DNA from 2 places in the Bradyrhizobium sp. USDA 376 genome. Region 2 is predicted to be linked to the other one. Evidence: predicted binding sites of a transcription regulator. Region 2 holds the regulator's gene; the other holds the start of a gene.
What was found. Region 2 encodes HrcA, which represses chaperone genes, less so after heat shock. Its sites were predicted from a motif close to GTTAGCACTCNCNNNNNGNGAGTGCTAAC; they were not measured.
Positions count from the first base shown of each region.

Region 1: ACVJ19_RS04505 (co-chaperone GroES) is a predicted target of HrcA. The motif match lies at 5,986-6,014, and genes of this name have one in related genera.

Region 1 is NZ_JBSSGN010000001.1:982,113-989,648, forward strand. It holds gene ACVJ19_RS04480 (hypothetical protein) at 1-115, shown strand, start outside; gene ppk2 (polyphosphate kinase 2) at 1-4, opposite strand, end outside; partial or broken gene ACVJ19_RS04485 (transglutaminase family protein) at 398-1,262, shown strand; gene ACVJ19_RS04490 (hypothetical protein) at 2,227-2,586, shown strand; gene ACVJ19_RS04495 (DUF3309 family protein) at 3,083-3,247, shown strand; gene groL (chaperonin GroEL) at 3,855-5,495, opposite strand; gene ACVJ19_RS04505 (co-chaperone GroES) at 5,635-5,949, opposite strand; gene ACVJ19_RS04510 (hypothetical protein) at 6,290-6,559, opposite strand; partial or broken gene ACVJ19_RS04515 (IS701 family transposase) at 6,746-7,083, shown strand; gene ACVJ19_RS04520 (hypothetical protein) at 7,112-7,387, opposite strand.
Region 2 is NZ_JBSSGN010000001.1:2,825,585-2,833,120, forward strand. It holds gene rsmI (16S rRNA (cytidine(1402)-2'-O)-methyltransferase) at 1-384, opposite strand, end outside; gene ACVJ19_RS13315 (penicillin-binding protein activator) at 724-1,959, shown strand; gene hemW (radical SAM family heme chaperone HemW) at 2,124-3,308, opposite strand; gene rdgB (RdgB/HAM1 family non-canonical purine NTP pyrophosphatase) at 3,325-3,960, opposite strand; gene rph (ribonuclease PH) at 3,972-4,685, opposite strand; gene hrcA (heat-inducible transcriptional repressor HrcA) at 4,854-5,942, shown strand; gene grpE (nucleotide exchange factor GrpE) at 6,039-6,659, shown strand; gene pncA (bifunctional nicotinamidase/pyrazinamidase) at 6,808-7,530, opposite strand.

The DNA of each region.
Region 1 (7,536 bases), 1.8 Mb from region 2:
TCACGCAGCGCTGCAGCTTGACGAGCTCGATTTGCAGCCGGCAGCGCGTGATACCTATGGCGACTCAAATGTTGCGGAAGTGGTGGCCGGTTCTTCATGGTTCGATCCCTCCTAGTCGCCTCACTATGCAGGAATGTCGCGCGACACGAGGCTGTCCACACATTTGCAGCACGTCACACTTGTCGGATCCTATCGCACCGCGAACTGATGTTGTGCTTGCACATCGACACCCGTTAACATACCCGTATGAATGAATCGCAGCGTTCTTGCACGGTGCCTCGTCCGGTTTCGGTCGTCTGGGTCGACATTTGCATGGGCATCTTCAACTCGGCCATACTTCCCGAGGGGACCACCGGATAAGGGGCCTGGCCAGAGACCGCCCCGATCGGAGCTTTCGTTGATTATGCTGAAGGTTCTTCACACGACGACTTATCGATTCAACGAACACGTGCACCTGTTGCCGCACCGCTTGATGCTTCGTCCGCGCGAAAGCCGCGAGCTCCGCTTGATTTCGAGCAACGTCACGATGACGCCGCATGCGGCCTTGACCTGGGCGCACGATGTGTTTGGCAATGCAATCGCGACGGCCACGTTTCAGATGACAGCCTCCAACCTGGTGATCGCCAGCGTCGCGGAGCTTCAGCTCGACGCGGTTGCATGGCCGGTGTTCGATATCGCTGTCTCGGCCATGTCTTACCCATTCCGCTATTCTGATGACGATTGGACCGATCTCGGCGCCCTGGCTCTCCCCCAGTACTCGGACACGGCGGGGGTCCTACGAAATTGGGCACAAATGTTCGTTCGAGGAGGTCGGACTGATACGCTGTCGCTGCTAAAGGACCTGAGCGTCGGCGTTTCGGAAGCTGTCCGGTACCAGAGCCAGTGAGGATGAGGGTACCCAAACGCCGGTAGAAACATTAAATCGTGGCTGGGGCTCATGCCGGGATTTCGCGGTGCTGTTCACCGAAGCAGCACGCATGCTCGGGTTTGGAGCCAGGATCGTCTCCGGCTATCTTTACAATCCAGAGCAACAGAGCGTCGGATCGAGCGATGCGGGATCAACCCATGCGTGGGCCGAGGTCTTCGTACCGGGCGCGGGCTGGATCACTTTCGACCCGACGAATCGTAGCCTCGGCGGCTTCAATCTGATCCCGGTCGCGGTCGCGCGCGACATCCGGCAGACGATTCCGGTGTCCGGCAGCTTCGTCGGCAGCATCGGCGCCTTCGCCGGGATGTCCGTAGAAGTTCTTGTCACATCATAGATCGACGCATTGGACCTTCGGCAGCCTTTCTGATCAGTCGTTCAGCTTCAAGGCCCTCACGTTTTCTAGAAGGGCCTTCAGGCTCCTGCTCATGATGGGCATCGCCTATTGCGCCTACTCGTCAGTGCAATCGCCCAATTCCATTCTGCCTAGCGGCGATCCTTCAGCGAGTGTTGCCGTTCGGCTTGGGCCAAAGAGTGACATTGCGATGAGTGATGCCGTCCTAATCTGATGGCAAATTCCCTTTCGTTAAATTTTCTTGAATGAGCAATTTTGACCATGAGCTCGCGCTGCGTTGCGGCACAATACTTCTCGCCGCCCTGCTCTCGGCATCCATCGGTGATTGAGAGAATGTTTGCGAGGGCCGCAGCTATAGCCAATTGATTCCCGCTGCACAACCTGTCGACAGACTTTCGGGGCTGTCACTGATCCACACGGATCCACACGCAACAAACAAATCGGCGATAGCTGGAACTCTTGTCGGCATGCCCTGTTCATTCTTTGTCCGATTCCGGACGCATAAGAATTGGTGGATACTATGAAAAGAATTCTATTAGCGACAGTCGCTGTTCTCGTATTCGCTTCTCCGTCATTCGCGGCGGAGACTGGCAAAACCGTTGGCCAATCGCCCTCCTCGTTCTATCTGGCTCAGGATACTGCGACCATGAAGTGTCAGATTGTCGAGAGCCAGCCTGCTACCGGCGGCAGCATGAAGGTTGTCGGCGCCGCTCACACGACAAAGGCCTCGGCAGAAGCCGCTTTGAAGGCGGACAAAACTTGCGCCAAGTAATCGGCTAAGTCGCGGCGCGAGTACAGAGGCGGGTCAGTGAGTTCGCTTAGAACCACGAATCCTCGGATCCGCCCCCACCAGCGCTTCGAGCACCCTGGGTCGAGGTTCTTTATCGGCCAGCGGCACGCAATCGACTTCCCGCTTGAGATGCTCCAAGTTCGAGAGGATACGACCATGAACCAGCAGACAATGAAATACGCGATTGCGGTCGCGCTCTTCGGTGCGGCGATGCTCGGCTCGGTGCTGCCTTCGGGGGCAGCTCCGATCTCGCCGAGCACGACTCTTCTGACACAAGCGGCTTCTTCGTCCGGGGTGACAGAAATCTACTACCGACGCCACTACCGCGGTCGCGGCTACTACGGCGCTCCGGGGGCCGCAATTGGCCTTGGCATCCTGGGTGCCGCGGCTGGAGCCGCCGCTTATGGAGCCTACGGTGGTAGCTATTACGGGCCGGGCTACGCGCCGGGCTACTATGCGCCAGGCTACTACGGCGGCCCGTATCCCTATCGCCGCCAATACTACGCCCCGTATTGAGCGCACGAGCGACGCTGTTTGGGCGTGGCAACCTCTGTCACAGACCATGCCCACTCAACGCGCGCTCGAGCGCACTGGAGCGCGATGGCGCGGCTGCGCCCTTGTGATCCGGTCAACTGCATCGGCCCCTCCTGCGGACTTTTGCAGGAGTCGGCGAATCGCAAGACAGACAAAACTTGCGCCAGGGAGCTAAAGGCGCGAGCGCGGGGCGGGTCTATCGGCTCGACCAGCAATCCCGAAGCGACTGACTCGTCCCGGCAACGCCACGGGCACCGCCGACCACGAGCCAAACAATACCAAGGCTGCCTCTCTCAAGCTCAAACTGCCTCCTGCTCCGCGTCCGCCGCGCCGGGTGGCATTTCAATCGAGAAGAAGTAGCACAGCACTTGCCCAGTGATGCCGCCGACAGTCGTCGCCGGAAGCTTGAAGATCGCGCACTCAACTCGGACTACCGTGAGACCCAATATCCACAAGGTCCCACCAAAGGAGTCGGACAATGTCGATCGGACTTATCCTCATCATCCTCCTCATCATCTTCCTGCTTGGTGGCTTCAGCGGCCGCTTCGGCGGCTACGGCTACGGCTATGGCCACGGTGGGATGGGGGTCATCGGTACCATCCTGGTCATCCTCGTCGTATTGCTACTTCTGGGTCGGCTCTGACCCTCGCAGGGTCGGCTGTGTCGACCGGGCGCCTCCCAAAATATCCTGTCCCCGGCGTACCGGGTCCCAACGAGCCCCGACCAGCTGAAGCCGACAATGCCCGCCGATGAAGGGGTGTTTGTGCCTGCCTCGGTCCTGCTGCAGCGGCTGCACGACGAGGCACCGGCAAGATCGCTTTACCCTGGGCTGGCTGATGGGTCGCCTACACAACACTCCTTCGGCCCTATTATGCTGCTGCTCGCTGTGGTCGCTATTGCACCGGGTGTCTCGATCGTAGCCGGCCTGCTACTCATGATCCCCGCGTCCCAGATGATCGCGGTCTTCGGTCTAATCACGGGGGCGACCAACCAGGGCGGAGCTATGCACTTCCCAAAATCCAGTAACGGTGGGGTGCGTCCTGACTGGTTTGGTAACAATTCTCACCCGCCACCCGGCTGCAATGCAAAGTGCTGATTTTGAGATATTGCACAAGGCGTCCTCACGGAAATCCGTGAAACGGCGAGAATTCATCACGCTTCTCGGCGGCCGCTTTTTGCTGGTTCCTGCAAAAAAGGCCCAAGCATCTCTGCCGGGCCTTCGCTATTGTTGAGCTCTGAACGAGTAGGACTTAAAAATCCATACCACCCATGCCGCCACCTTGAGGCATGCCGCCACCGCCGGCGTTCTTCTTTGGCAATTCGGCCACCATGGCTTCGGTAGTGATCAGGAGCGCCGCAACAGAAGCCGCGTTCTGAATCGCCACACGAACGACCTTGGTCGGGTCGATGATGCCCTTGGTGACCAGGTTGCCGTACTCGCCGGACTGGGAGTCAAAGCCGTAGCCATACTGATCCTTCTCCAGTATCTTGCCGACGATGACGGAGCCGTCCTCGCCAGCGTTGATCGCGATCTGGCGGGCCGGCGCAGACAGCGCCTTGCGCACGATCTCGACGCCGGTCTTCTGGTCATCGTTCTTGGTGCGCAGCCCCTTGAGATGCTCGGAAGCACGCAGCAGGGCGACGCCGCCGCCCGGCAGGATGCCTTCCTCGACGGCCGCGCGGGTCGCATGCATCGCGTCATCAACGCGATCCTTGCGCTCCTTCACCTCGACCTCGGTCGCGCCGCCGACGCGGATCACCGCGACGCCGCCCGCGAGTTTGGCAAGACGCTCCTGCAGCTTTTCACGGTCATAGTCCGAGGAGGTCTCCTCGATCTGCGCCTTGATCTGCGCCACCCGCGCCTCTATGTCGGCCTTCTTGCCGGCGCCGCTGACGATGGTGGTGTTCTCCTTGTCGATCATCACCTTCTTGGCGCGACCGAGCATGTTGAGCGTGACGTTCTCGAGCTTGATGCCCAGATCTTCCGAGATCGCCTGGCCGCCGGTCAGGATCGCGATGTCCTGCAGCATGGCCTTGCGGCGATCGCCGAAGCCCGGAGCCTTCACGGCCGCGACCTTCAGACCGCCGCGGAGGCGGTTCACGACCAGGGTCGCGAGCGCTTCGCCCTCGACGTCTTCCGCGATAATCACAAGCGGCTTGCCACTCTGGACGACGGCTTCCAGCAGCGGAAGCAGTTCATTCAACTGAGATAGCTTCTTTTCGTGGATGAGGACGTAGGCGTCTTCCATTTCGGCGCGCATTTTTTCGGCGTTGGTGACGAAGTACGGCGAGATGTAGCCGCGGTCGAATTGCATCCCTTCGACGACCTCGAGTTCGGTCTCGAGCGACTTGGCTTCTTCAACCGTGATGACGCCCTCGTTGCCGACCTTCTTCATGGCGTCGGAGAGGAACTTGCCGATCTCCGCGTCGCCGTTGGCCGAGATGGTGCCGACCTGGGCGATCTCCTCGTTCGAGGTGACCTTCTTGGAGTTCTTCACGAGATCGGCGACCACGGCTTCCACCGCGAGGTCGATACCGCGCTTCAGGTCCATCGGGTTCATACCGGCGGCAACCGCCTTCGCGCCTTCACGGACGATCGCAGCCGCGAGCACGGTCGCGGTGGTGGTGCCATCGCCAGCTGCATCTGCCGATTTGGAGGCAACTTCTCGCACCATCTGCGCGCCCATGTTCTCGAACTTGTCCTCAAGCTCGATCTCCTTGGCGACAGTGACGCCGTCTTTGGTGATGCGGGGGGCGCCGAACGACTTGTCGAGCACGACGTTCCGGCCCTTGGGCCCGAGCGTGACCTTAACCGCATTGTTGAGAATTTCAACACCGCGCAACATCCTGTCGCGGGCGTCGACGCCGAACTTAACTTCTTTGGCCGACATCATGATCTCCGTTTTCAACTGTCAAATCCGAAAGACCGCGCGACTCGGCGAGCTCTTTAGGGACGTGAGTTCAACTTGCGGGCCTTATCCTTCTCCTTCGAGACGCTGGCTGCTTGGGATAAGGAAAACAGACTGGCGCTTAGGCGACCTTCTTCTTGGCGGCGGGCAGCTCGGTGAGAACGCCCATAATGTCGCTTTCCTTCATGATCAGTACTTCCTGATCATCGAGCTCGATCTCCGTACCTGACCACTTGCCGAACAGGACGCGGTCGCCAACCTTGAGATCGATGGGCAGCTTGCCGGATTCGTCGCGGCCGCCTGGGCCAACCGCCGTGATCTCGCCCTGCGAAGGTTTTTCGTTGGCGCTGTCCGGAATGATGATGCCGCCAGTGGTCTTCTCTTCGGCTTCGATACGCTTGACCGCAACGCGGTCGTGAAGCGGACGGAATTTCATGCTGCCCTCCTGTTTTCTTGTTGTTGCTTTGGACGAAATGGCAGTCGTGGCCAGCGAGTGCTAATCAGCACATAAGCCGCCGCAAGGGGACGTACAAGACCGTCCCGAAACGATATTCGCTCAGAGCATCACGAAATAGCTGCCAAGACCGCGGCGGCTAAGGATCCGGTGAAGGCCAGCTGTGTGGTGCGAAAGTCGTTGGACGCCGCGTCATCAAATTTAAGAAAGCTTCCCATCGCGCAGGGGCATTGCGTTGTTCTCGACGTGCGCCAGAATACGCCGGACGTCGGTCGCTTCTTGTGCAGCCATTCAGCGGTGCTTGTCGAGATCGAGTGGCTCGTCACTCGCGAGGCGCTTCGGCATCAATGCGCTGAGCGTCAGCCAAATCGACCGGGTTGATGGAAATCCTCTCCACCGTTGAAGTGCGCGGCGGCGCCGCCGGCACCGTGATCATAGTGGCAACCCGGCGAAACGCCTCGAACGACAATCCTTCGATCATCTCCTCATCGGTGATGACCTCGTAGGCACCCGGAGGCAGGAGGCGGTCGATGCCCTTGATCCGGAAGGGATGCTTGAAGGTGACCGTTTCGCGTCGGGAGCGCATGGTCATGATCGGCTATCCTTCAGAAACGGCTTTGCATCGGCGCGATAGTGAAGCAATCCGTTTACAGTGCTTTCTGTGCCGAGATTAGCTATCTCTTTATCATGAGATGGCTGCGAAGTCACCAAACACAAGGCAATACACATCGCGGATTTGTATAGATGCCGGCGGACGAAATGCTTGCTGATGCCAAGTGAAAAAATGCGAGTTGGCGATCGGCAAGCATCGCGACTCGGAGAGAAGAAATGCTATCTCGCAAATCTACCAGCCGAGATAGACTTGCGGCGGTTGGCTACAACCGTCATGGCGCGATGGGACGGTTCTGGCACGGTCTTCATCGTCACGCTCTTATGACGATGATTGCTTACGCCTTCTTGCAGCACTTCCGCATTGCCAAGACGGGGCGCAAAAATGAATCGACGGCCACCACCTCAGCCCAACCTGCCAGCCGCGCGTCCCGCCATCGTCGCTCTCATTCTTCAGCCATCAGATCCGCGATACGGATACTGCAGAACACAGGTCAGCGAAGAGCAAGGCGTGAACAAATCTGCCAAAGTCGTGTTAGCGCCCACCCGAAGCGCCTTTATGATCGTGCAGGAAACGGGCGATCCGCGTCTTCAACACGGTGGCGTCGTGCGATTTGCCCGAGGCCGCGTGCTCGAAGAGCCTGCGCTGGACGTCAGTAGGCAGATCATTCCATTCGCTGACAAGGGCGGCACCCAGACATTCCAGGACTCTGCGCTCCACATCGCGCAAATCGCTGGCCTCATAGGGTAAAGGCCACGCCAACTCCTGCGCTCCGCCTTCCTCGTCCCAACGGTCGAGAGCGGTTGCCATTTCTTCTCCCGACGTTGGCCTTCGACCTTTCTTTTTGACCATTCTATATAGTCGCACATGTCGGCATTAAGCGCCATTCGCTCGATCGCGGGGCGATCCGAAGCGCCAATCCTTCCAGTACCGAGAATGCCGCGGCCGCGGAACTCGGT
Region 2 (7,536 bases):
CAGCTTGAAGCCGGGATCGGAGATCAGCGGCGTGCCGGCATCCGACACCAGCGCCACAGAGCCGCCTTGCGCCAGCGCCTCCAGGATCTTCGGACGCGCGGCTTCGGCGTTGTGCTCGTGATATTGTTTGAGCTGCGCCGAGATGTCGTAGCGCTCGGTCAGGCGCCGCGTGATGCGGGTGTCCTCGCAGGCGATGACGTCGACGCCGGCAAGCGTCTGCAGCGCGCGCAAGGTGATATCGCCGAGATTGCCGATGGGGGTCGCGACCAGATGCAGGCCCGCCGCGGCCTTCGGGGCTGGGAGCCGATGGGCGTCGATGGAGAAGCCGCGCGGGGCGGCGTCTGGGCCTTCAGGCGTATTTATCGGGGCCGGCTTTGCGCGCATAATGAAGTCAACTTAGGCACGATCCGCAGGGCTGGGAACTGCTCTTCGAAAAGATCGTGCCGAGGTGAGGGGCGAGGAACGGACGGGAAAGTGATCGATCCAGGATCACGTCGGGAGGGAGTGAGGGCCCTCGTGCCATATTCGCGACGGAAACGCCGCCTTGATGCTACGCGACGAACGGCGAACAGCTGGCCAGGACGGGAAGGCAGCCGCGTTAAGCTGTCATTATCCTTTTGTTTTGGTTAACTATTTGTCGACAATATGCCTGAATCCGCGGCTTGTGTCGCGGCAAAGAATGTTGTGACCGGCTGGCGAGAGCCGGTTGGAAGAGAAGTTGTCATGCTGGGCCCGCGTCATCCAAAATCTCCCTATCCGGGGCCCCTGTCATCGGGTGCGACCCGGCGGAGCGCGCTCGGCCTGTTGCTCGGCACGCCCCTGTTGTCGGCCTGCGCCGGCGTGCAGCAGAGCCTCAGCCAGTTCTCCAATCCGTTCTCGAGCTCCTCCACGCCGCCGGCCCAGCCGGCCGGCCCGCCGCAACAGGCGACGACCGCCGGCAGCGGCGGGGTCAAGGTCGCCGTGATCCTGCCGCTCTCGGCGGCCGGCAACGCCGGGCTCGCCGCGCAGTCGATGCGCAATGCCGCCGAGATGGCGCTGGCCGAGTTCCAGAACCCGAACATCCAGCTGCTGATCAAGGACGACAATGGCAGCCCGCAGGGCGCGCAAGCCGGCGCGCAGCAGGCTGTCGAGGAGGGTGCCGAGATCATCCTCGGGCCGCTGTTCGCGCAATCGGTGCCGGCAGTGGCGCAGGTCGCGCGCACCCGCAACGTCCCGGTGATCGCGTTCTCGACCGACTCCAGCATCGCCGGCCGTGGCGTCTACCTGCTCTCGTTCCTGCCGGAGTCCGACGTCAACCGCATCGTCGAATATTCGGCCAGCATCGGAAAGCGCTCGTTCGCCGTGCTGGTGCCCGACAACGCCTATGGCAATGTCGTCGAGGCTGCGGTGAAGGCGGCGGTGCCGCGGCGTGGCGGCCGCATCGTCGCGTTCGAGAAATACGGCGCCGATCGCGCCACGCCGGCCCGCACCGTGGCGCAGCAGCTCGGCAGTGCGGACGCGCTGTTTATTGCAGACGACGGCGATGCGGTGGTGACGGTCGCGGATGCGATGACCGCGGCGGGTGCGAATTTGCGCAACATCCAGCTGCTCGGCACCGGCCTGTGGGACAATCCACGCGTCTATGCAAGCTCCGCACTGCAGGGCGGCCTCTATGCCGCGCCGGATCCGGCCGGCTTCCGCGCCTTCTCGGGCCGCTATCGCACCAAGTACGGCGCGGAGCCGATCCGCACCGCGACGCTCGCCTATGATGCGGTCGCCCTCGTCGCCGCGCTGGCGCGCACGCAAGGCGGCCAGCGCTTCTCCTCCGATGTGCTCACCAATCCTTCCGGCTTCGCAGGCATCGACGGCCTGTTCCGCTTCCGCCCCGACGGTACCAATGAGCGCGGCCTTGCGGTGATGAAGGTGACGACCGGCGGCGGCGTTGCGGTGGCGGGCTCGCCGAAGAGTTTTGGGGCGTAGTTGTTTCTCCGCCGTCGTCCTGGCGAAAGCCAGGACCCATACCGCGTGATCTATCGAGTGATTACGGTTGCGAGTACCGGCAAAGAATAATTGGGAGTCTTCGCCAAACTCCTCCCTGGGGTAATGGGTCCTGGCTTTCGCCAGGACGACGATGGGGAGAGAGCTCAGGCCGCCAGATCCGCGACCACCGCATCCAGCACCGGGAATCCGCTGCTCGTCACGCGCAGACGTCCCGTCGGATCGACCGTGATCGCGCCTTCTTCGCGCAGCAGCGCGATGCGGCCGGGGTCGAGCGGGCGGCCGGAGAGGGCGGTGTAGCGCTCGGGGTCGATGCCTTCGGCCAGACGCAGTCCCATCAGCAGGAATTCATCGGCGCGCTCCTCGCTGTTGAGGAGATCGTCGGTGACGACGCCGTGGCCGTTGGTCTCGACGCGCAGCAGCCAGGCCTCGGGGCGCTTCTCGGTGGCGGTGGCATGACGCACGCCGTCGATGTCGAGGCGGCCATGCGCACCGGGGCCGATGCCGGCATATTCGTCGCCGCGCCAATAGACCAGATTGTGCCGGCACTCGGCGCCGCGTCGCGCGTGGTTGGAAATCTCGTAGGCGGGTAGCCCAAGCTTGTCGCAGGTCTCCTGCGTGACGTCGTAGAGCGCGCGCGCGACCGCTTCGTCCGGCGTCTTCAATTTGCCGGCCTGGTGCAGGCCGAAGAACGGCGTGCCTTCCTCGATCGTCAATTGATAGAGCGACAGATGTTCGGCGGCTTCATCGATCGCGTGCCGCAGTTCATCGGCCCACATCGCCGGCGTCTGGTCGGGGCGGGCGTAGATCAGATCGAACGAATAGCGGTCGAACGAGCGGCGCGCGATGGCGACGGCATCGAGCGCTTCGCGCGCGCTGTGCATCCGTCCCAGCGCTTTCAGCGACGCATCATCAAGCGCCTGCACGCCGAGCGAGACGCGGTTGACGCCGGCTGAGCGATAGCCGGCAAAGCGCGTGGCCTCGACGCTGGTCGGGTTCGCTTCCAACGTCACCTCGACGTCGCCTGCGACAGTCCAGTGCTTGCCGATGGCGTCGAGCACGGCGCCGACGGTTGAAGGTTGCATCAGCGACGGCGTGCCGCCGCCGAGGAAGATCGAGGTCACTTCACGTCCGGGTGCGCGCTCGGCGGTCGTTGCGATCTCGCGCGCGAACGCGGAGGCAAAGCGTGCCTCGTCGATCGCGGCGTGGCGGACATGGCTGTTGAAGTCGCAATAGGGGCACTTCGACAGGCAGAACGGCCAGTGCACGTAGACGCCAAAGGCTTCAGATTCTTGTTTTGACGCGTTTTCCTTGCGCGAACCGGTATCCACTTCGCTCGAAAACGCTCTAGCGCGGCTCAAGGCAGATCTCCGCCAGTTTCACGAAGGCGCGGGCGCGGTGCGACAGGCCAAGGCCGAGCGGCGGCAGGCCATGCTTCTCGATGCTTTCCATCTCGCCGAAGGTGCGGCTGTGGCCATCGGGCAGGAACATCGGGTCGTAGCCGAAGCCGGCGGTGCCGCGCGGCGGCCAGACCAGCGTGCCGTCGACGCGCGCCTCGACCTCTTCGAGATGATCGTCGGGCCAGGCCACGCAGAGCGCGGAGACGAAATGCGCGGTGCGCTTTGCAGGTGTGGCCGCACCGCGTTCCTGCAACAGCCGCTCGATCTGGGCCATCGCCGCGTTGAAATCCTTCGCTGGACCGGCCCAGCGCGCGCTGTAAATACCCGGCGCGCCGTCGAGCGCGTCGACGACGATACCGGAATCGTCGGCGAAGGACGGAAGCTTCGTCGCCTTCGCCGCCGCGATCGCCTTGATCGCGGCATTGCTGCGGAAGTCGTTGCCGGTTTCCTCGGGCTCGTCCAGGCCGAGCGCACCTGCCGACACCGCCTCGATCCCGTACGGCGCGAGCAGTTCCTTCATCTCGGCGAGCTTGCCGGGATTGTGGGTGGCGATGACGAGCTGTCCGGTGATTCGGCGGTGCATGGGCCTATTGACTACGCCACAGCCAGTTTCTGCAAGTCCACGAGACGCGCGACGCCCTTGCGCGCCAGCGCCATCAGCGCCAGGAACTCGGTTTCCGTGAACGGCTCGCGTTCCGCGGTGCCCTGCACCTCGATGATGCGACCATCGCCGGTCATGACGAAATTGGCGTCGGTCTCGGCCTCTGAGTCCTCGGCATAGTCGAGATCGAGCACCGGCGTGCCGTTGTAAATGCCGCAGGAGATCGCGGCGACGTTGTCGCGCAGCACGTTGGCCTTGATCATGTTGCGCGCCTTCATCCAGTTGATGCAATCGGCGAGCGCGACCCAGGCGCCGGTGATCGAGGCCGTGCGGGTGCCGCCGTCGGCCTGGAGCACGTCGCAATCGACCGTGATCTGGCGCTCGCCGAGGGCTTCGAGATCGACGATGGTGCGCAAGGAGCGGCCGATCAGGCGCTGGATCTCGACGGTGCGGCCGCTCTGCTTGCCGGCGGAGGCCTCGCGGCGGGTGCGTTCGGAGGTCGCGCGCGGCAGCATGCCGTATTCGGCGGTGACCCAGCCGCGGCCCTGGCCCTTGAGCCATGGCGGCAGGCGGTCTTCCAGCGTGGCGGTGACCAGCACGTGGGTGTCGCCGAACTTCACCAGGCACGAGCCTTCCGCATATTTGACCACGCCGCGCTCCAGCGTCACGGGGCGCAATTCGTCGGGCGCACGGCGGCTTGGCCGCATGGAAAATCCTCCAAAACTCACGGGAATAGGCTGTTCGCGGTGCTTGTAGGTGGGGTGAGGGTGAGCAGCAAGGCTTTTTCACCCCCGGTTTTCCACCCCGCAAACGCCACGCTTGTCAGAACCGTCCCGGATGGACAAATTATCAGTATCTGAGAGGAGTTACCGTCTGTGGCCCATCACGATCCGATCCATCTGATCGCGCCGCGCGCAGGCCTCGCCCAGCTCAACGAGCGTTCCCGCGACATCTTTCGTCAAATTGTCGAAAGCTATCTCGCGACCGGTGAGCCGGTCGGCTCGCGCAACATTTCCCGCCTGATCGCCATGCCGCTGTCGCCGGCCTCGGTCCGCAACGTCATGGCCGATCTGGAACAGCTCGGCCTGATCTATGCCCCGCACACCTCGGCGGGCCGGCTGCCGACGGAACTCGGCCTGCGCTTCTTCGTCGACGCCCTGATGCAGGTCGGCGATCTCAACGAGGCCGAACGGCAGTCGATTCAGGGCCAGCTTGCCACGGTCGGCCAGGCCCAGTCGGTCGAGGCGGCGCTGGACCAGGCGCTGACGCGGCTGTCCGGCCTGACCCGCGCCGCGGCGGTGGTTTTGACGCCGAAATCCAATGCGCGGCTCAAGCACATCGAATTCGTCCGCCTGGAACCGGAAAAAGCGCTGGTGATCCTGGTCGGCGAGGACGGCCAGGTCGAAAACCGCGTGCTGTCGCTGCCGCCGGGAGTTCCATCGTCCGCAATCACCGAAGCCGGCAATTTCCTCAATGCCCGGATTCGCGGCCGGACCCTGGCCGAGGCGCGGCTTGAGCTCGAAACCGCGCTCGGGGAGGCCCGAGCGGAGCTCGATCAGCTGACCCAGAAGGTGATTTCCGCCGGCATCGCCAGCTGGTCCGGCGGCGAAAACGATGACCGCCAGCTCATCGTCCGCGGCCACGCCAACCTGCTGGAGGATCTGCACGCGCTGGAGGATCTGGAGCGGGTGCGCCTGTTGTTCGACGACCTCGAGACCAAGCGCGGCGTGATCGACCTTTTGGGGCGCGCCGAAACCGCCGAGGGCGTGCGGATCTTCATCGGCTCCGAGAACAAGCTGTTCTCGCTGTCGGGGTCCTCCACCATCATCTCGCCCTATCGGGATGCCGCCGGCCACATCGTCGGCGTTCTCGGCGTGATCGGGCCGACACGGCTGAATTATGCCCGCGTGATCCCGACCGTGGACTATGCCGCCCGTATCGTCAGCCGCCTGCTGGGGGGCTGACCGGCATTTGCGCCGATCACGGGCGCTTGATTTTCGTGAGCTTAGGCACGATATCCGGGCCAACAATCCCTGGAAACGAGTTCGAGATTAGAGCCGATGACCGATCAAGACCGGCAACCCGAAGACACGACTGCAGCGACCGGCGAGCCCGTGGTGTCAAAACCCTACATCATGCCCGACGATCCCGAGCCCGGCTCGGTCGAAATGTTGCAGAAGGAAGCCGCCGAGGCGCGCGACCGCATGCTGCGGACGCTGGCCGAGATGGAGAATCTGCGCAAGCGCACCACCAAGGAGGTCGCTGACGCCCGCCTCTACGGCATCACCGGCTTTGCCCGCGACGTGCTCGACATCGCCGACAATCTCCAGCGTGCGCTCGATGCCGTTCCGGCCGAAGCGCGTGCCGCGGCCGATCCCGGCCTGATCTCGCTGATCGAGGGCGTCGAGCTCACCGAGCGCGCGCTGCTCAATGCGCTGGAAAAGCACGGCGTGAAGAAGCTCGATCCGCTGGGCCAGAAGTTCGACCCGAACTTCCACCAGGCGATGTACGAAGTGCCTGATGCGTCGGTGCCGTCGGGCACCGTGGTGCAGATCATGCAGGCCGGCTACACCATCGGCGACCGCGTGCTGCGTCCGGCCCTGGTTGGTGTCGCCAAGGGCGGCGCGAAGGCCGCGCCCGCGGCGAACAACAACAACGAGCAGAGCGGCGCGGCAAACTGAGTCTCAGACCCTCATGGTGAGGAGCCGCGCCCTTGCGCGGCGTCTCGAACCATGCAGGCCCGGCTCTGGCAGCTCGGCCTTCATCCTTCGAGACGCGCGCGAAGAAGCGCGCTCCTCAGGATGAGGGTCTTGCAGTGTTGCGCGCTGCTTACGCGCTCACCGCGATATCGCTCGACTGAATCCGCTTCACGCCGGCCTTGGCCATGTCGGCCCAGGCCTTTGCCAGCGAGCCCTGGGTGTCGATGCCGCGGCAGGCGTCTTCCACCACATAGACTTCGAAGCCTGCCTTGCGTGCGTCGAGCGCGGTCCAGGCGACGCAGAAATCTGTCGCCAGGCCAGCGACGAAGACGCGCTTGATCTTGCGGCCCTTCAGATAGCCGGCGAGCCCGGTCGAGGTCTTGCCGTCGGCTTCGAGGAAGGCTGAGTAGCTGTCGACGTCCTTGTGAAAACCCTTGCGGATGATGAGCTCGGCGTGCGGGATCGACAGGTCCTTCGACAGCGCCGCGCCATCGGTGCCCTGCACGCAATGATCCGGCCACAGCACCTGCTTGCCGTAAGGCAGGTCGATGGTCTCGAACGGCTTCTTGCCGGCGTGGACCGACGCAAACGAAACGTGGCCGGGCGTGTGCCAGTCCTGCGTCATCACCACGTTCGCAAACGCCTTCGCCATCTTGTTGATGACCGGCACCACCTGCTCGCCTTCCTTCACCGCGAGACTGCCGCCGGGCAGGAAGCAGTTCTGCACGTCGATCACGAGCAGCACGGATGCATCGTCCGGCTTGATCGATGCCGCCGCAAGCAGCGTGGTTGGCGCCAGCGTCGCGAGCGCCGTCGTCCCAAGCATTGCCAAGACCTGTCGCCGATCCAGCATCGTTCG